4 regions of the Thermosinus thermophiluss DSM 23256 genome follow, and region 1 is predicted to be linked to each of the others. Evidence: riboswitches for the same ligand, from Rfam matches in the RefSeq annotation. Region 1 holds a riboswitch; each other region holds the start of a gene.

Region 1 (5,023 bases):
TTCGGCTACCACGGCAAAGCCGCGGCCGGCTTCGCCCGCCCGCGCCGCTTCGATGGCGGCATTGAGAGCCAATAGGTTGGTTTGGTCGGCTATGCCGGTAATTACGCCCATGATTTCCCCAATTTGGCCGACCGATTTGTCCAGGTTAGCAAGTTTTTCCGTAACCAGCTGAAAAGCCTGTCTGACATTGTCGATCGATGCGGTGAGCAAATCCAGTTCCTGTCTGCCTTTGCCGGCCAGTTCGGTTGTTTCTTCACTATTGGCTTTAACGTTATTAAGTGCGGTATAGACTTTTTCGAGCTGGGCGGAAATAGCGCCAATAAGGGCGACGATGTCCTGCAGGCTGGAGGCCTGGTTTGACGCGCCGGCAGCCACTTCCTGAATGGCTTTGGCCACTTCGTTAGAGGATGACGCTACTTCCTGGGAGGCGGCGCTCAAGCTTTCCGAGCTTGTCGACAATATCTTGGCGTCGCTACGAATGCTGCCAATAAGGGGGCGCAGGTCATGCTGCAGTTTGTCAAGCGCCCTGGTTAATTGGCCGATCTCGTCCTCACGGCGGAGGAACTTTTCCGGTACTGCCCTGGTGAAGTCGCCGTCGGCAATGACGCTTAAGTGGTCGACCGCCAGCTTCAGCGGGACAGCAATGCTCCGGGCGATGAAGACCGTCAGGGCCAGGGCGATGGCGAGCACCAGCGCGGAAACCACCAGCAGCACCCGGTTTAGACCGGCTACCTTATCCAGCACTTCATCTTCCGGGGCGTTAATGGCGACTGACCAGCCGGTGCTCTTGACCGGGGCAAAGGCAACATATTTCTTTTGTCCTTGATAGGTGTAGACACCTACGCCTTCCTCGCCTTTGGCCATCCGGGAGATGATAGCCGCCAGTCCGGCCAGCTCTTGATTAGTCTTGGCCTCTTCGATGAAATTTACCTGTTTAAGAACAAGTTCTTGATCTTTATGGCCGATCGTTTTACCGGTACTATCGACCGCGAAGGCATAGCCAGTTTGGGCATAGGAAAGGCTGCCCACGGTCTTGGCAAAATGGGCGCCGTCAACGATGCCGAAGACCACACCGGTTATCTCGCCGCTAGCATAGTGGCGGACCGGGGCGGCCACGCCAAACATGACCGAGTTGTCTACTTTGCTGACCAATGTACTGGATATATATGTTTTGCCGGCCAGCGCCTGCTTGAAGTAGTCCCGGTCGGCAAGGTCGGCGGTCCTGCCGTCCGGATAAAAGGCCTTGCCGGACTTGTCGATGAGACCCATGCGTTTAAAGCCCAGTTTTTCTGCCTGTTGCAGTTCCGCAGCCAAAACAGCGAGTTTTTCTTCTAAAGTAGCTTCCCGGTCGCCGGCTTTGCCGCGGACGACATTGCGCGCCGCCACGTTTTCCACTATATATTTGAGGGTATCAATGCGATTGTCCTGCATGGCCGTATATTGTTTGACCACTTTCAGCATGCCATCTTCGGCTTCGGCTTTTACCGCCTCGCCGGCGCGGTTGGTACTGACCAACCAGAGCGCCAGACACCCTGCCAGCACGACCAGGCCAAAAAACAGGGTCATCTTTGTCAGTAGGCTTTTCATGTTTATGCGCAAGAATTTCATAAACATATCCTTTCCCCTAACCGCGGCCGCTCCCCGGGCGGCGGCCAGGATAACGCCTCCTTCGCTGAATTTGTTGGCTTTGAATAGTTTACCATCCGTTTGCTAGCTAGGTCCCCAAAAGACATAGTATGTTTTACTTTTATCACCGCCCCTTTTTCAAAATAAAAAATCCTTCTATACGGCTAAAGGTATAGAAGGACCCGCCGCAATCATGCAACCGGCTGCCATAGAATAACTGCTATTCCTTAGGCCCGTGGCTTTGCGTCCCTGCCTTTCGACAGGTTTGCCTTTGGATAATTGCTTTAAGATAATCGCTATTAAAGTAATTGCCATAAATTAACTTAGACTATTATTAAATATGTTGTCAAGCCTTTTTAATACTTTTTTTAGATGGCTGGGTCGGCGGCACGAGCCCGTCTGTTTATTTCTGGAGGCTTGGTGCTAAAGTTATTATGGCATATTGTCGGTTCGCCCGGTGAGCCAGTCCAGAGAGACATCAAAATAGTCAGCAATAGCAACAACAACATCGAGCGGCGGAATACGGTCGCCTAGCTCCCACCGGCTTACGGTTTGTTTAGATACATTGAAGATTCTGCCGAACTGCTCAGCCGTCAGGTTGTGTTTTTGGCGCAGTTGCCGTAACCTGACACAAAAAATTTCGTGTAGAAACATAAAAACCCCCTTGCGAGTCACCGAAAAGGTGACTATAATTTAAGAAGGTAAAAAAATTGTAAAATGGTGCTGATTGGTGCGATTTGTAGGGCGGCGGTTTTGAAAAGACGGGCGACGTAGCCGCTGCTTGAATAATCAGATCAACTAAAATAAGTTCAATAACGTGGTTGGTAAAGTCCTTTTCGGAATTTGCCAGCCAAGTGCTTACCTGCACGAATTTAAAAGTTGGAAAATTATAAATTTTAAATCGAAATATCAATTGTCGTTGATAAAGGCAAACCCGGTGAAAGCCGGGGACGCAAAGCTACGGGCCTAAATTCGTGGTTAGAATATGGCAGCCGGGTTGCCAAGTCGACAGGTATTAGTATGACTATTTTGCGTGGTAATGGCTGCTTTGAGGCAGCCGTTTTTTTGTGTGCGCCCGGCATGGGCTTGTCTATAGGGTGAAAGGCAGGCAATATAGCGCCAGGCGAAGGGAGAGGGTAAATTGCTGGTAGGTAATGATGACAATAAGTTATGGTTGGGTTTAGACGATGCTGGCGCCTGGCTGGAGGACCTACTTGCTGACAAGACCCGGATAGGTCACGGTATTGACAGCCCGCGAGAAGTCTTTTTGTCTGCGGTTATAAAAGCATTGGTCAATGCCCTGGAAGCCCGAGATCGTTACATTTACCGTCATTCCGCCGGGGTGGCGGTTCTGGCCGGGAAAATTGCCAGCAAGCTTGTCTGGTCGGAGAAAGAAGCGTATTATATTGAGCTTGCCTCGCTTCTTCATGATATTGGCAAGATTGGCATGCCTGACGCGGTTTTGGGCAAGCCTGGCTCCCTGACGCCGGAAGAGTGGGAATTAATGAGGCGGCATCCGGATATTGGAGCAGATATTATCGCCGACATCCCGGGCATGGTGTCGGTAGCCGATATTGTCCGTCATCACCATGAGCGATGGGATGGCCGCGGCTATCCTGCCGGCCTGGCTGGAGCAGCCATTCCGCTGGGGGCGCGCATTGTGGCGGTGGCGGATAGTTTCCAGGCTATGGTTTCGGATCGGCCTTACCGGGCCAGGCGCTCAGCGATACAGGCGATGCAGGAAATCAAGGCTGCTGCCGGCAGCCAGTTCGATCCGGCAGTAGTAGAAGCATTTATCGATGTTTTTAATGAATATTGCGATCATAAAAAACAGGCAACAGGAGGTTAATCTGGATATGGACAAGGTTCGCGTTTTGGTGGTTGATGATTCGCCGTTTATTCACCGGGCTGTCGCCAGGGCCTTTAAGAACGAGGAAAAATTTGAACTTGTCGGGTCGGCTTACAATGGCAAGGAAGGCAGTGCAATGTATTTTGACCTTAAACCGGATGTGGTCATTATGGATATAACCATGCCGGTTATGGATGGGCTGGCGGCTGCCCAAGAAATTTTGGGCAAAGATAACCAGGCCAGGATTATCTTTCAGAGCGCCATGGGTGATGATGAACTGGTTAAAAAGGCCAGAGAAATGGGTGTCAAAGAGTTTATCCAAAAACCGTTCAAAGACGATGAGTTGAAAAATATTATCAGCGCGCTTGTGTAAAGTTGTTAGCCGGAAGGGAGTGGGGCTTTTTGGACCAGTTGGGAAAAAATATAGTGACGGGCTGGTTGCCGGCGGTACGGCGGGTGTTGTGCGAGATGGCAGGCCTGGACATAACGGCAGCCAATTGTTTGCCGCAAAATGATATATTTAGTTCGGCGGGGTTGGCGGTAATTATTGGGGTTACCGGGAAGGCCCCGGGGCGGATTATCCTGGATATGTCTGAGGCGACAGCACGCAAACTGAGTGCTGCTATTAACGGCGAAGATGACCTTGACGATGAGCTTATTATGGATACAGTTGCCGAACTGGGCAATATTTTGTCCGGGCATATCATTACTTGGTTAAACAATAGGCGGGCCGGGTTAGGCCTTATGCTGACTCCTCCGGGAGTGTTTGTCGGCAAGGACCTTAAGATTGTCACGCCTAAGCTGGAGGCGCAAATCATTGTTGTTGACACTCCGGCTGGGCACATTGTCTTGAGCATTGGTTTTGAAAGGGGGATTGAACAGTGGACGTGAAACTAGTCGCCCCCTTTGTCGAAGGCGTAGCGAATATTTTGCCGCAATTCGGGTTTACCCAGGTTCGCCGCGGAAAGTTGGCCTTGAAGGACAAGCTTATCGTTACCATGGACGTTAATGTGCTTATTGGCCTGAATATGGACTTGCATGGGAATGTCGCCTATGCGATGGATGAAGCGACCGCCAAAAAGGTAGCATCGCGCATGATGATGGGTATGCCGGTGGACGAATTAAATGAGTTGGCCCAGAGTGCCGTGGCTGAGCTGGCTAATATGGTTGCTGCCCAAGCTGTGACCATATTGGAAGGGATCGGTAAGCGGGTTAATATTTCGCCGCCGACGCTGGTTATGGGGAAGAATGTTACCGTTAGAATGAGCCGGGTAAAAACACTGGTTGTGGAAATGATTACCGAGGATGGAACAATCGAAATCAATATCGGGCTGGAGGTCTAAAAAGGCTCGCGGGGAAAGGAGGCTGTGGACTTGTCGGTACTTGACATACTGAGCAAAAAAGCGAGGCGGCGCCAGGTGGTGTCTCATCCCGTAAAATCCGAAAGTCCCGAAGTTCGTGCAGCTTATATTGAAGCCGTTACCTGGGCGTTTACGTTGACTTCCATATATGGGGATCGTATGATGGAACGTCTGGACGAACTGAGCG
Region 2 (5,023 bases), on a different contig from region 1:
ATGTGTACCAAGCGCCCGGGAAAGGGTTTCCCCTTCCTGAACCTTGCGGTAGACGTCTTGGACGGCCGCCTTCAGTTTTGGATTGTACGTCTGTTCGATCAAGATACTCAAACAAGTAAGGAGCGGGAGCCCCGCGTCCACCATTGTCGCAAACTGACGGCAAAATAAAGCGAGGTCTTTGACGGTTACCCGCCTTACTAAATTGATAAGATTGTGAATGGAGAAGGACACCTTCTTTTCTTTTATCTGAGTTACAAAATATCCCTGGTTACGAATATACGCTGCAACGGCAGCCTCGTTTTCGGCCAAAATAGTACCTGTCATCACTTGTCCGGTACGGTCTTTGGCTTTATATTCAAACGGTTTGGCCACCTGTTCCACTCCTGTCAAAAGCGTCTACCGTATCATATTCTGTAAACGCTGAAATGATTATCCATTAATCAGCTTCAGGAACATTTCCTGGTCCATTGCCCGTGCCAGGGCATCTTCCCTGCTAATAAGGCCGCTCCGGTACAAATCGCGCAACGCCAAGTCCATAGACTGCATTCCTTGCTTGCCGCCGGTTTGGATAACCGAAAGAAGTTGATGGGTTTTGCCCTCCCGGATAAGGTTGCGCACTGCCGGCGTAGCCACAAGCACTTCCAAGGCGGCCACCCGACCCCTTCCGTCCTGACGGGGTAAGAGCTGCTGGGCAATAATCCCCTGGAGGGTAAGGGAGAGCTGCACCCTGATTTGCTGTTGCTGATAAGGCGGAAAGGCATCGATAATCCGGTCAACTGTCTGAGCCGCGTCAGCGGTGTGCAAAGTGGCAAAGACCAGATGGCCTGTTTCCGCCGCCGTCACCGCAATGGCAATGGTTTCCGCGTCCCGCATCTCCCCGACCAGGATAACGTCGGGGTCCTCGCGCAGGGCAGCGCGGAGGGCATTGGCGAAAGAACGGGTGTCGGTGTTTATTTCCCGCTGGTTGACAATGCTCTTTTTATGCTGGTGCAGGTACTCGATGGGGTCCTCCAAAGTGATGATATGACACGACCGTTCGCTGTTAATGAGATCAATCATAGCCGCCAGCGTTGTTGACTTGCCGCTTCCCGTCGGACCGGTTACCAATACCAGTCCCCGCGGCTTACGGGCCAGCGTTTTTATTACTTCAGGGTGGCCCAGTTCGTTAAGGGTAGGTACTTTCTCGGCAACAACCCGGACGGCTATGGCCGTAAAGCCGCGTTGCCGGAAAGCGTTCACGCGGAAACGGCTAAATCCAGCGATCGCATAGGAAAAATCGATTTCTCCCTGTTTACGGAATTTTTCTTGCTGCTGTGCATTAGCTATGGATTTGAAAAGTTGATCTGTTTCGTCGGCAGTAAGTGGTGACCAGTCCGTATGGACAAGATTACCGTGAATACGAAAGACCGGTGGCACCCCCACGGTAATATGAATGTCTGAAGCCTGGCGCTGCACCGCTTCCCGTAATAAACCTTCCAGTGTCATTTAATTAGCCCCCGTATTCGCCAGTATAAGCAACACGCATAACCTCTTCTATGGTTGTTATTCCCGCTAAGGCCTTGTCAATGCCGTCCTGGCGCATGGTATGCATGCCTTCCTGCTTGGCGACCGCTGCCAGTTCGTCGCTGGATGTCCGCCGGTTGATAAGCTCCCGCAAACTCGGGCTAACCTTCATCACTTCGTGAATAGCTACTCGGCCGCGATACCCGGTATGACTGCAACGCGGGCAGCCAGCGCCGCGGTATAGCGTAATTTCCTGACCAGGCAAATATCCAAGAAACAACCGCTCCGGCGATTCAGCCTCCGGACTGTATGGCTTCTTGCAATCCGGACAAATGACCCGTACCAACCGCTGGGCCACGACGCCCAAAACGGACGAAGCCACTAAAAATGGTTCGACGCCCATATCGATCAACCGGGTTATCGCCCCCGGCGCATCGTTGGTATGGAGGGTAGTAAAAACCAAATGACCGGTTAAGGCGGCCCTGATGGCAATATCCGCTGTCTCGGCATCGCGGATTTCCCCCACCATGACGATATTGGGGTCTTGGCGCAGTATTGACCGCAAACCGCTAGCGAAGGTTAAACCGGCCTTATAATTGACTTGCACCTGATTGATCCCGTCAAGGCGGTATTCCACCGGGTCTTCGACCGTAATAATGTTTTGGCCGGGAGAATTAATTTCCGTCAAAGTGGAATACAGCGTAGTCGTCTTGCCTGAGCCGGTAGGCCCGGTGATAAGAATCATGCCGTAAGACTGGGAGTACATTTGCCGGTACCGTTTAAGATTCGCCGGGGAAAACCCTAGCTTGTTAATATCAAGAATAACCGCCCGCTTATCCAATAGGCGCATTACTACTTTTTCGCCCAGAATAGTAGGGAGAGTAGATACACGAATATCAATATCGCGGCCTGCTTCCTGAACTTTAATTCGTCCGTCCTGGGGCACGCGTTTTTCGGCAATGTCCATTTCGCTCATAATTTTTATCCTTGAGACAATTGCCGCGTGAACATGGCGGGGAAAGGTGACCACTTCCCGCAAAACACCGTCCACCCGGAAGCGCACCCGCAAGTGTTTCTCCTGTGGCTCTATATGGATATCACTGGCCCGTTCTTTAACGGCCTGGCTAATGAGAGAATTGACGATACTGACTACCGGCGCGTCATCGGAGGTAGTAACTTCGACAATATTACCCGTATCTTCCGGGCGCAGTTTGTTCACCGCTTTTTCTACCAGCTCTTTTACACCATAAGTTTCGCTGATCGCCCGAACGATCTCTTTCTCCGCGGCAATAACCGGCTCGACTTCACAGCCGGAAACCATGCGGACATCGTCAATGGCATAAAAGTTGGTAGGATCTACCATGGCCAGCGTCAGTTTGCGGCCTTCTTTTTTGATCGGTATTACTTGGTAGCGCTCCGCCAGGGAAGCCGGAATAGCCGCCGCTGCCTCCGGATTTGGTTGGATGCTTCTCAAATCGATATGAGGTACCCCAAGCTGAAATTCGAGGACCTCAATCATACTGTCCTCAGTTATATACCCGAGGTTGATCAGAACTTTCCCCAGCCGCTCCCCCGTCTTTTTTTGCACGTTAAGGGCTTTGTCGAGCTGCTCGGGCGTTATGAGACCTGCTTCAAGCAATAAATCGCCTAAGCGTTTCCGTGTTTTCACCATGCCCGCCCCCATAAACGAAAAACAACCGCCACCAGCAAAAACGTTATTTTGCATCTGGTCGGTTGCACTACTTGCTCGGTCTGGACTAAGTGCCCACATTACCGTCCGGACTTCATCACACCCATTGCAGTATTCTTTTGGCTGCGTATATATTCGTAATAAATTGGTAAAAATCCTGCAATGAAGCGGACGGGTTTACAATATTTCAAAGAACTGTTAATTCATGTAACCGTTGTTTTAAGCTCCCGGCCATAACCTCCCGCGGCGCCTCGCGGCCTGTCCACAGAGTAAAAGCCAAAGCGCCCTGCTCGACCAGCATGCCAACACCGCCTACCGTTTGGTGTCCGCGCCTGGCGGCCTCGTGCAAAAACCGGGTCTCATTCGGATTGTAAATTAAATCACAGACAACGGCTCTAGGATTGAGTTTTTTCCATTCAATATCAGGCATCTCATGACTATTGGGCCACATTCCCACCGGCGTGCAATTGATAATTATATCACAGTCGGCCAAATGACGGCTAAGTTCTCCAGCCAGCCAGGGGGATGATGAAATGGTCTTGTAATCGGCGGCAAAAGAAGCCGCCAGCGCTGCCGCTTTATCTTCGTTACGCGCTACGACGGTAACCCATGCTGCGTTATTATGGATAAGCCCGGCGGCCACGGCGCGGGCGGCCCCGCCCGCCCCCAACAGAACGACTCTTTTTCCGTTCGGCTTGACGCCAGCCGCCGCAAGAGCGGCAATAAAAGCGGCGGCGTCAGTATTATGGCCAGCTGTCCGCCCGTCTTCGATGACAATAGTATTTACGGCGCCAACCATGCGGGCGGTATCGTCCAAGGCGTCTAAATGCGCCATAACTGCCACTTTATGGGGGATGGTAACATTGGCTCCGGCAAACCCCATGGCCTTCAACCCGGCGATAGCGGCGCCAAGATCATCAGGTTTTACCGCTAAGGGTAAATACACATAATCCAGCCCCAGGTACCGGAAAGCCGCATTCTGCATCGCTGGCGAAAACGAATGCTCTACCGGCCAGCCCAGGAGGGCAACGGGTTTGGTCTTGCCGGTAATCATAGATACACCTCCGGCCGCCGGTCCTGCCAGACCGACATTTTCTCCCGTGCCTTCGCGACTAACGCAAAGTCGGCCTCGGCATACAGAATCGTTTCTTCCTCTCCGCCTTCCGCCAAAACTTCTCCCGACGGCCCGATAAGCATCGAATGGCCGTAGAAAGGATTCCCCTTGTGCTCGCCAACGCAATTGACAACGCAAAGAAATACCTGGTTTTCGATAGCCCGGGCGCGGCTTAACAAATGCCAGTGCTCGCCGCGGGCGGCCGGCCACTCAGCAGGAAGAAAGATGATTTTTACCCCTTCTTGCGTAAGCGAGCGAAACAATTCAGGAAACCGCAAGTCATAGCAAATGGCAATACCAGCCGTGACCCCATTTAAATTAAAAGTACACCGGCGATCACCGGCGGCAAAAAAACGTTCTTCCCCCATCATACTGAAGAGGTGGATCTTTCGGTACTCGGCGGCAACATTTCCGTCCGGACCTATTACTACCGCGCCGTTATAAACTTTTTCGTTTTTTCGTAGCGGTATGGAGCCGGCAATGATATAAGTGCCATATTTCCTGGAAATATTTAGCATTTCACTGATCGTCGGACCTTCAACATCCTCGGCCCACTTGTCCACGTCCCGCAAGGCATACCCGGTTGTCCAAATCTCCGGCAGGACGACAACATCTGCCCGGGCTGCTCCTTCCCGAGCTAACGCCAGCCCGCGGCGGCGATTTTCATCGACGGCGCCGGCAATAACTTTCATCTGTACCAACGCAATACGCATTTT
Region 3 (5,023 bases), on a different contig from region 1:
GAGTTGAAAAACCCGGTACGTAAGATAATCGGCAATATACTGGAGCATAAAATCGAACCCCTTTTTTATCATCATATTTAAATATTTAAATATATTTTTATTGTAATAAAATACTTTTACCCCGTCAATACCTTTGTGACTTAATTTATCCTTCCGGCCTGAACCCTGATGAATACGTGAAAACCTTGGTAGGCGGTAACAGCCCTCGTCCTGCTGCTCGCGGCCCGGCCCTGAGTTTGCCCCTCTTTCTGGAACCTGAACTGGTGCAAAGAATAAAGAACGGTTTCTCGTCATTATTGACCATAAAACGAACAGACGCTGCTCTGGCAGCGTCTGTTCGTAACTTTCTATCTCCTTTGCGGGTTTCCTGCTGAAAAAATTCCGATTGCCCAGGCTGACCGATGTCCGAAGTGGTAAAGCAGTTCAGGGTTTTTAAACCCGAAAGACACTGACAGACTGCTGAAACTCCTGGGCCAACCTGGCAAGCGCCTGGCTGGCGGATGCGATTTCTTCCGCCGACGCCAACTGTTCTTCCGTCGCCGCCGACACGGTCTGCGCTTCTGCGGCCGTCTCTTTGCCTAGCTCATTAAGGTGCGCAACCGCCCCCACAATCTGCTGACTGCCGGCAGCGAGCTGGTCAATAGCCACGGTAATTTCTTTGATTTGGCTAGATATTCTTGTAACCAAACTAACAATTTCCCGGAAGGTCTGGCCGGCGGTATTGACGACTTCCGCCCCCATCCTGACGGCCTGGTTTCCGCTTTCCATCGCCACTACCGCTTTTTCCGTCTCTCCCTGGACTTCGCTAATCAAAGCGGCAATCCGTTTAGCCGCTTCCTGCGACTGTTCAGCCAGTTTTCTTATTTCCTCGGCAACAACGGCAAAACCGCGGCCCGCATCCCCGGCGCGCGCCGCCTCAATGGCGGCATTCAGGGCCAGCAGGTTTGTCTGACTAGCAATGCCGGCGATAGTATCCACAATTTGGCCGATCTGGTCGGACCGGTTACCAAGACTGGTGACCGCCTGGGCGGATGCGGCTACGGTCTGCTCAATCTGCGCCATCTGGCCGACCGCCTGGTCTACCAGACTGCTGCCGTTTTGGGCCTTACCGGCCGCCTGGTCCGCCTGACGCGCAACCAGATTGGCATTATCCGCCACCTGCTGAATACTCGCCGACATCTCCTGCAACACCGCTGTGGTACTTTCCAGCTCAGCCAGCTGCCGTTCAGCGCCTTTAGCCACACCAGTGATGGAAGCGGCTACCTGGCCGGCTGCCTGCGAAGACTGGTCGGCACTGGCCGTAAGCTCTTCGCTTGAAGCGGCTAAATGCTCGGCATTGGCATTTATCTTCTTTACCAGTTCTTTCAACTGGTCAGTCATGGTGTTAAAGGCTATAGCCAACTGGGCAGTTTCGTCACGGCCGGTCACCGGCAGCTTCTGCGTAAAATCCCCTTGGGCCACCGCGCGGGTAAATTCCACTACCTGGCCGATTGGCCGGGCAACCGACCGGGCAACGGTCATGGCGATAACGATGATCACCAGTGTCACTGCCCCTACCATTGCACCCGATACCAAGAGCTGACGGCGGGCGCCGGCTAATGCTTCCTTTTCCGGCAGCTGAATAATTACGCCCCAGCCGGTGCTGGGAACAAAAGCATAGCCGGCCAGTTTCTTTTCACCTTCAAATTCATAGGTGATAAAGCCGGTTGTCTTGGCAACGGCCTCTTTTACCGGCGGCAAATCGCTGACATTCTTAAGGCTGTCGACAAAATTCTTTACCGGGTGTGAAATCAGCCTGCCCGTGTTGTCAGTAATAAAGGCATATCCGGTTTCGCCCGGTTTGATCGCCCGGGCTTTGGCATCAAGTCTCCCCAGATCGACGGTAGCACACACGGCGCCTACCACTTCCCCTTGGGAATTCTTCACCGGAACGCCAATAATTACGGTAGGCCGTCCGGTTAATTTAGAAATTAAGGCATCGCTTACGGCTACCGGCGCCCCCTTCATTATTGCCTGGAAATAAGCCCTGTCGGCGATGTTGACAGGCTCGCCCGCATCGCGGGCAATCTGGCGTCCGGTCGCATCGGCCACATAAACATTGGTGAAATCAGCATATTGCTGTTTAACCAGCTTTAACAGCGGAACTTGTTGCGCCGGATCCATGCTCATAAGTTGCGGGGTCTGACTTATTAGCCGCAAAACATCAATCAAGGACTGGATCATGCTTTCAGTTTCACCGGCCAAAGCTGCCGCCATCCGCTTATTGTCCTCATATGTACTCTGCACGTCTTTCTGATAAGTCTGGTAGGAAGTGATGCTGCTTAGAACTACCAGCGGAACCAGCGCAACCAGAGCGAAGATCAATAGTAGTTTAGTCCTCATCGGAAACCGGGAAAGTAGGTTCGTCATATGCCGCCTCCTCTTTGTTTTTTGCAAAAATAAAAAAGGCAGACTAATGCTGCCTAAATAAAATCAGTTAATTCCTTAACCGGCAGCTGGCAATCATAGACAAGAAGTCCTTAGACCCTATAGCTTTGCGTCCCCGCCTTTCGACGGGTTTGCCCAATATTTAGTTCCAAAAGGTAGGCTATTACTCATTTTATTTTATAAATAGGTGCACCGTTAGTCAAGTCAAGTCCCCGCTCTTTGCCAAATGGTTCCGGACAAAAGTTAACCACAAGCGGGCGGCATGGGACAGATAGCGCCGCTTGTTCCAAATGATCGACATTTGGAGAAAGAGCTGCGGGTCGGCCAGCGGAACCGCAACAATGGTTTTAGGGTCCAACTGCTCGCAAATTTTGCTGGGCAAGAGGGCAATGCCAAGATTGGCGGCAACAATTTGGGTCATCAATTCCCGTTGGGACGTCTCGAAAATAACATTCGGCTGAAACCCGGCAAGACGGCAGCGGTCGATAATTGCGTCATGAAGACTAAAGTCTTCACGGTATAAGACAAAGGCCTCGTCAGCGAGAAGGGCAAAGTCGACCTCCGGATACTGGCTCAAGGGATGGTTAGGATGCATGATGACCCGCAAAGGATCTTGCGTAAATTCGATCACTTCGTAGTTTTCATTATTGCTCGGACTGCATATTACACCGATATCGAGCGACCCGTCCTGGATGGCAAGTTCAACTTTTTTCGAACCATACTCAAACAGGACAATATCAATATTGGGATAGGTCCGCCGGAATTCGCCGAGCAGCTCCGCAAAGGCCGTAGCCCCCGTTATCGGCGGGAGGCCAATACTGACTTTGCCCTTTTCCAGCTTAACCATGCTTTCGAATTCGGCAGTAATATTCTGAAACAGCGACACAACATGCTGCGCCTGAGAAAACAGTATTTCTCCCGCGTCAGTCAGCTCGACATATTTGGAATTGCGGTTAAAGAGGACCACCCCAAGCTCGGTTTCCAAATCTTTTATCATTTTGCTGATTGTCGACTGTGAGACATATGCGGCCTGGGCTGCCTTACTAAAGCTTTTGTGCCGGGCAACTTCCACAAAATATTCCAAATGGCGTATATCCATAATTTTTCCCCCTCTTAATCATACCATTGATTTTGTCGATAATAAACATTTTAATTATTGATTTTATTTATCCTAAAAAAACGCAGGCTGCATTTTAAACTGCAGCCTGCATCTCAGGTAAGATTGCTTGGGTTTGGCCCACGCCATGCTTACAACTTTTATCAAGCGTACTTCATCAAGACGCCTTTTAACTGGTCGGCAATCCGTTCACAGTGGTCAAGGGCATCCTCTTGCAATTCCAGTATTTCTTTCCACTTAATAATATCGATAGGGTCAACATTGCCGATAAAAAGACGTGCGACTTCTTCGCGATAGATATGGTCGCCCTTTTCTTCCATTTCAACAATATTTTTCGTAAGATCCAGTATTTTTTCCCGATTACCCTTGATATTGGCCAGTAAATCGAAGACTGAAACTAATTCGTCGGTGCACAACACGAGCAGCTTGCCGAGCTCAATGGCACCGCCGGTTGGCTTGCTAACGCGAAAAAGGGCCATCCGCTCCACAATGTCCTCGACATAGTCGACAATATCGTCCAATTGATTGGTAAGGGCGAAAATATCTTCTCTGTCCAGTGGGGTAATAAAGGTCTGGTGCAGATTGTCAAGAATTTCATCGTTAAGTTCGTCCGCCTCATGTTCCAGGTCAAAAACCTGTTTGACCTTTTCCGGCAGACTTTCCGGCCGGATCAGGGCGTCATGGAGGATATAGGCGCCCTTTTGGGCCAGTCTGGCGCTTTCGGAAAACAATACAAAGAATTTATTTTTTTTCGAGTTTAAAGCTAACATATACGTACCCCCCCATTTAAACTTCTGTTTTATGTTTCCCCGTGCGGTCCCCGCTATCCTTGCGCGGCGACAATAATGATCACTGAGTTAACTGGCTCGTCCGGCGCCCAAAGACAATGTATACGGATAAGGCCAATAAGGCCGGGGCCATGGTCCATAGATACATGGTCTTATAACCGGTTAGCTGGGATACCAAGCCCCAGATCACCGAGCTGAAGCCAATGCCAAGATCAAAGCCAATAAAAAAAGTAGCGTTGGCCGCCCCCCGCCGGTTTGGCGGCGCCTGCAGGACCGCCATGGCTTGCAAACCGGGCTGCACCGCGCCAAAACCTGCGCCGTACACGATGCCTGCCGCTAAGAACCAGGCCAAACCCTGCGCCAGGTAGAGCAAGAACATGGCTACCATAACCAAAACCAGCCCGGGAATGACGACAATATCGAACCCGCGCCGGTCGGCAAGCCGTCCGGCGAGCGGCCGGGCTACCGCCAAAGCGGTGGCATAAGCGGTGAAAAAGGGGCCGATATTGCCAATGCCCTGCTGGGCAGCATAGAGCGCCAAAAAAGCTACGATCGCACCATAGGTCATGGTCACAAAGAAGATCACCAACGCCGGCCGCAGCGCCACCTTTTCCAGCAGAACCGTTTTGGCGTTAGCGGCGTTAATGTGCCGGTAACCAATGCTGAGGGCCAACCCAGCGGCTATCGTCAC
Region 4 (5,023 bases), on a different contig from region 1:
TTCGCCGCTGGGCCGCAAATACGGCCTGATGACCCAGCCGGATTTGGTGGAACATCTATATAAGAGCAGACCCCTGGGCATTCTGACCGCCTGCATCGGCGTCGCGTTTCTCTTGCCTTATCTGCAGCTGCAGCTTACCGGGTTGGGACTCATCATTGAAACTTGTTCCTATGGCCAGATTACCCGCGTGCCGGCAATGCTCATTGCCTTTACCATGGTGGCGACCTTTGTCTATGTCAGCGGCCTGCGGGGCGTAGCCGCGACAGCCATTATCAAAGACGTTGTCATGATGGTTGCTGTCGTCTTTTTTGGGCTGTATCTGCCTATCCATTACTTCGGCAGCGTCGGCGGCATGTTTGAGGCGCTTGACGCGGCCAAACCGGGTTTTCTCGCCTTGCCGGGCGGGACCAAAAACCTCGATGTCAGCTGGGTAATGTCCACCCTCGTGGTGACCAGCTTGGGCTTTTATATGTGGCCCCATTTTTCGGCCAACAGCTTCAGCGCCAAGAACCCCGATGTCTTGCGGCACAACGCCGTATACCTGCCGCTCTATCAGTACTGCCTGATTTTCCCCATGCTGATTGGCTTTACCGCCCTGCTGGTCATTACGCCGCCGCTGAAAACGCCGGATATGGCCTTTATGACCATTGTCCAAAAAGTATTCCCCGGGTGGGCGTTAGGCCTCGTTGGCGGCGCCGGCGCCCTGGCCTGCATGATCCCGGCGGCCGACCTGCTGCTATCTACGTCCATGCTGTTTACCCGTAATATTTACGGTAAAACAATTGGCAAAGACACCAGCCCGGAAAAAATGGGCCAATTAGCCCGGGTAGTCGTCCTTATCCTTACGGCCATAGCTTTGTACCTGGCTATCTACAAACCTAATATGCTTGTCAATCTCCTGCTTACCGGCTACTCCGGCGTAACCCAGTTCTTCCCCATGATTGTCCTGGGAATGTTCTGGAAGAAGGCTACCAAGATAGGAGCATATACCGGCCTTATTGTCGGCGAAGTTATTGTGTTCGCTTTAATTCTCAACAAAATGGATCCCTTCGCCATTGCCGGCTTGAATCTTAATGCCGGGTTCGTGGCCCTGGTGGTTAACATGATTGTATTTGTCAGCGTCAGCTTGCTTACTTACACGCCGGTAGCTGACAAAGACCAATCACCGCAGACGGCGAAAGCATAATACCAATAATTTAAGAAGGCTTTGGTTAAGACGGCGCAGCCGTCAGTAAACCAAAGCCTTCTTTTTATGTCCACCCAACTCGCCTTCCTTAATTTTTAAGGTTCGGTTGTCAAGCGGCTTATTTACCCGCCCGACGCATTTTGCCAGGCAGGCCGTAGGACTGCTTCCAGCCCCGCCACTACCTCCGGCCAAAACAGGTGCTGCTCGCTTTTTATTGCTTCAAGCGCCTGATGCGGCTCCAGCCCGGTTCGGGATTCCCGCCCCGACGTATAAAGGTCAAATGTATCGGCGACTGCGACGATGCTTGCCAGCAAACTGATTTCGCCGCCCCTTATCCCGGCCGGATAACCGCTGCCGTCGCAGCGCTCATGATGCTGGCCAACGACGGTCAAAACCGCGTCTTCCAGTGCCAGCGGCCGGAGCATGTCGCAGCCGACGCGGGGGTGTTGCTTTACCATTAGCACCTCCTCCGGTCGCAGTGGATCAGCACGGTTGATGGCCTCGGGCGGCACCAGTACCATGCCGACGTCGTGTAGCAGCGCGCCAAGGCAGACCGCCTGCCCGGCCTGCCTGGCCAGCCCCAGTTTTTCGCCAATCATGACCGCCAGCAGCGCCACATTCAAAGAATGGGAATAAACCCAGCCTGCATACCCGACCAGCGTTTTCAAGTGAATACTCCAAAAGCTTTGGCGGCCATTTTCGATAAGCTCGCCTACCCGCGCCGCCGCCGCCGCGATCAGTTCCTGGTCCAACCCAGGGATGGCTGCGGTTAGCTTAGCTACTGCAGCAACCACTTGCTCCCCATCTTGCGTTCTGCGGGGGGGGGGGGGGGACGTAAACTCGCCCCCCTGTCGCTTAAGCACTACTTTACGCTCTAGCAGCCGCTGATAGATCTGCGGCGTTATTTTTTTGCCTTTGGCCACCAGTAATACGCCGTCCGCATCATAAATATCGCGGTCGGCAATGCTGATTACCGTCTCTAAGCTGCCGTTTCCGCCTGCCCCTGTCATTACGTTTCCCTCCCCGCAAAACTTGTACGCCAACCAACAGAGAAACATAGATACCAGGTTGCCTACGGAAAAACAGCAAAAAAGCAGGCTTTCCGCCTGCCAACCAGCTTATAGTCGCATCATCATTGCATATATACAACAATTAGCCCTAATGCTAATTGGCAACCTGGCGATCATAGACACCTAATGTCCTTAGACCCATGGCTTTGCGTCCCCGGCTTTCACCGGGTTTGCCCAAATTTTGCATATCAAAATATGTCGATTCCACCTTTCTTTAATTTTTATCATACTATAGTCGTTGGGTCTTGACAAGTCTCTTTTAGGGAAATAAGTCCTATTTTGAGGAATTTAGTCCTATTTTTGGAGAAATAAGTCATATTTGGGAGAATTTAGTCCCAGTTGGCGCCACAGACCGGTCCGGCCGCCGCTTGGGGGTTAGCAACCGCAGCGCCGATCCACCGCTCCAACTCTCTTAACCGATCAATATCCCCCGCTGGCGTAACCGGGGCATTGTTTCCTGACCGGCACCTTATGACAAAGACTTCCTGTTCGCAGATTTAATTCTGCACCAGGAAGTCTTTGTCTTTCCCCTGTTTAAGATTGGCAATTCAGTTAAGGAATATTACCCGGGAAATGGCGGTGTTGCGCTTCTTCATGCTTACACGTTGAACCGGAAATAGACCACGTCGCCGTCTTGCATCACGTAGTCTTTGCCTTCCAGGCGGATAAGGCCCTTTTCCCGGGCCGCGCCGTAGCTGCCGGCGGCAACGAGGTCAGGATAGGACACGACTTCGGCCCGGATAAAGCCGCGCTCAATGTCGCTATGAATTTTGCCGGCCGCCTGCGGCGCCTTGGTACCCTGCCGGATGGTCCAAGCCCGCACTTCCTGCTCGCCGGCGGTGAAAAAGGTAATCAGACCCAAAAGCTTATAACCGGCCTTGATGAGCTTGTCCAGTCCCGATTCAACGAGGCCCAGCTCGGCGAGAAACTGCTTGGCTTCCTCGTCGGACAGCTCGGCAATTTCCGCCTCGAGTTTGGCCGAGACGGCGATCACTTCCGCCCCTTCCCCGGCGGCATACTGTTTCACCACCTGCACATACGGGTTGGCGTCCGGATCGGCTACATCGTCTTCGCTCACATTGGCGACAAATAGCACCGGTTTAAGAGTAAGCAGATTGAGATCGCGCACCAGGGCCTGCTCTTCTTCGCTTAAGCCCAGTCGCCGCGCCGGCTGCCCCTCACCCAGCCCTGCGCGCAGGCGCTCAAGGACGGCAAACTCGCTCTGGGCTTTTTTATCGCCGGCTTTGGCCATTTTTTGAGTGCGTTCAAATCTTTTTTCCACCGTCTCCAGGTCGGCAAGACACAGTTCGGTGTTGATAATCTCGATATCGCGCAAGGGGTTGAGCGCCCCTTCGACATGGGTAATGTTAGCATCGGCAAAGCAGCGTACCACCTGGGCCACGGCATCGACCTGGCGGATATGGGACAGAAACTTGTTGCCCAGCCCCTCACCCTGGGATGCGCCCTTCACCAGCCCGGCGATGTCGACAAATCGCATGGCCGTGGGCGTCGTCTTGCGCGGCTTATACATCGCCGCCAGCTTCCCCAGCCGCTCGTCCGGCACTTCCACCACGCCCACGTTGGGTTCGATGGTGCAGAAGGGGTAGTTGGCCGCTTCCGCCCCTGCCTTGGTAATAGCGTTGAACAAGGTGCTCTTGCCGACATTAGGCAGCCCGACGATACCTACTTCCAAATTGGTGCTCATGTAAACTCCACCTTACTGCAAAGATAATCATGCCAATAAATGGCGCCACAAAGCATGAAAAAATTTTTAACCACTGAGAACGCAGAGGCGCGATATTCATCGCGCTAAAGCCAAAATTATCCCTCTCCGCGTCCTCCGGTTCCCCTCCACTTTTCATGCTAGCGTTAACCTATATATTTTAGACCATCCAGCCGCTATTGGCAAGGCTTCTATCTCTCCCTGTCCCGCCAGTTGACCCAGACGTATTTCAGCCGGGCCATGCCGAGGAGGATAAACACCGACCCGGCAATGACGCCGACGGTGACGTTAATGATGCGGCCAAAATCGGTGCCGATGGCCACGAGGACGATCCCGGTGATAAAGGTGGACAAACCGAGGAATAATTGGGCAAGCATGAATACCTCCGACGGTTAATAAGTTATCATGCTAATATTCTGCCTCGATTACCCTGATTCCTTGCGCCGTCAGGGCTGCCCGCGCGGCCAGCATCTGTTCGCGCCGGGCAGCGGGTACGCCGGCCAGGGGATAGCGGCGGCCAAGGCCTTCCCATTTGGCCCGGCCAAGAGTGTGGTAGGGTAATAGTTCCACGGAAACGGGCCGCGGCAGGCCATGCAGCAGATCGGCCAACGCCGCAAAATCCGCCGCCGTGTCGGTTAAACCGGGAATGACGACATACCGCACCGTCACCGGTGCGCAACCGACTGCCGTCCGCAGGTTTTCGCCAATCGGTCCGGGCGATCTCCCGGTAAGCCAGACATGCTTGTCGGCAAGCGCCGCTTTAATGCTAAACAGCACGGCGTCAGTATAGGGAAGCACCATCGCCATTTTTTCCGGTGAAGCAAAGCCGGCCGTGTCCAAAGTGGTATGAATGCCCTGCCGGCGGCAGGCGCGAAACAGAGCGGCCACAAACTCGGCCTGTAGCAGCGGCTCGCCGCCGCTCACCGTCACCCCGCCGCCGGAAAACCGGTAAAACGCCTCATACCGGGCCAGGTCGGACAGCACCGCGTCAAGGGTGACCGGCCGGCCGGTCGGCTGCCACGTGTCGGGGTTGTGACAGAATTT

What was found. Region 1 has a riboswitch for cyclic di-GMP ahead of BLQ99_RS05045 (HD-GYP domain-containing protein). Riboswitches for the same ligand answer to the same signal wherever they lie in the genome.
Region 2: another riboswitch for cyclic di-GMP. It lies ahead of gspE (type II secretion system ATPase GspE); the one in region 1 lies ahead of BLQ99_RS05045 (HD-GYP domain-containing protein).
Region 3: another riboswitch for cyclic di-GMP. It lies ahead of BLQ99_RS09030 (methyl-accepting chemotaxis protein); the one in region 1 lies ahead of BLQ99_RS05045 (HD-GYP domain-containing protein).
Region 4: another riboswitch for cyclic di-GMP. It lies ahead of BLQ99_RS07615 (HD-GYP domain-containing protein); the one in region 1 lies ahead of BLQ99_RS05045 (HD-GYP domain-containing protein).

The regions. Positions count from the first base shown of each region.
Region 1 is NZ_FNBU01000006.1:19,526-24,548, forward strand. Features, by position in the region: gene BLQ99_RS05035 (methyl-accepting chemotaxis protein) at 1-1,614, opposite strand, end outside; cyclic di-GMP riboswitch class I at 1,818-1,906, opposite strand; gene BLQ99_RS05040 (helix-turn-helix domain-containing protein) at 2,059-2,280, opposite strand; cyclic di-GMP riboswitch class I at 2,544-2,631, shown strand; gene BLQ99_RS05045 (HD-GYP domain-containing protein) at 2,768-3,475, shown strand; gene BLQ99_RS05050 (response regulator) at 3,483-3,848, shown strand; gene BLQ99_RS05055 (chemotaxis protein CheX) at 3,878-4,366, shown strand; gene BLQ99_RS05060 (chemotaxis protein CheX) at 4,357-4,818, shown strand; gene BLQ99_RS05065 (tetratricopeptide repeat protein) at 4,849-5,023, shown strand, end outside.
Region 2 is NZ_FNBU01000002.1:130,952-135,974, forward strand. Features, by position in the region: gene BLQ99_RS01955 (type II secretion system F family protein) at 1-372, opposite strand, end outside; gene BLQ99_RS01960 (type IV pilus twitching motility protein PilT) at 430-1,485, opposite strand; gene gspE (type II secretion system ATPase GspE) at 1,490-3,175, opposite strand; cyclic di-GMP riboswitch class II at 3,223-3,306, opposite strand; gene BLQ99_RS01970 (shikimate dehydrogenase) at 3,381-4,247, opposite strand; gene BLQ99_RS01975 (carbon-nitrogen family hydrolase) at 4,244-5,020, opposite strand.
Region 3 is NZ_FNBU01000013.1:48,394-53,416, reverse strand. Features, by position in the region: gene BLQ99_RS09035 (permease) at 1-48, opposite strand, end outside; gene BLQ99_RS09030 (methyl-accepting chemotaxis protein) at 433-2,409, opposite strand; cyclic di-GMP riboswitch class I at 2,488-2,573, opposite strand; gene BLQ99_RS09025 (LysR family transcriptional regulator) at 2,627-3,526, opposite strand; gene BLQ99_RS09020 (DUF47 domain-containing protein) at 3,688-4,314, opposite strand; gene BLQ99_RS09015 (MFS transporter) at 4,394-5,023, opposite strand, start outside.
Region 4 is NZ_FNBU01000010.1:58,637-63,659, forward strand. Features, by position in the region: gene BLQ99_RS07610 (sodium:solute symporter family protein) at 1-1,186, shown strand, start outside; gene BLQ99_RS07615 (HD-GYP domain-containing protein) at 1,309-2,196, opposite strand; cyclic di-GMP riboswitch class I at 2,354-2,441, opposite strand; gene ychF (redox-regulated ATPase YchF) at 2,855-3,961, opposite strand; gene BLQ99_RS07625 (hypothetical protein) at 4,171-4,356, opposite strand; gene pflA (pyruvate formate-lyase-activating protein) at 4,388-5,023, opposite strand, start outside.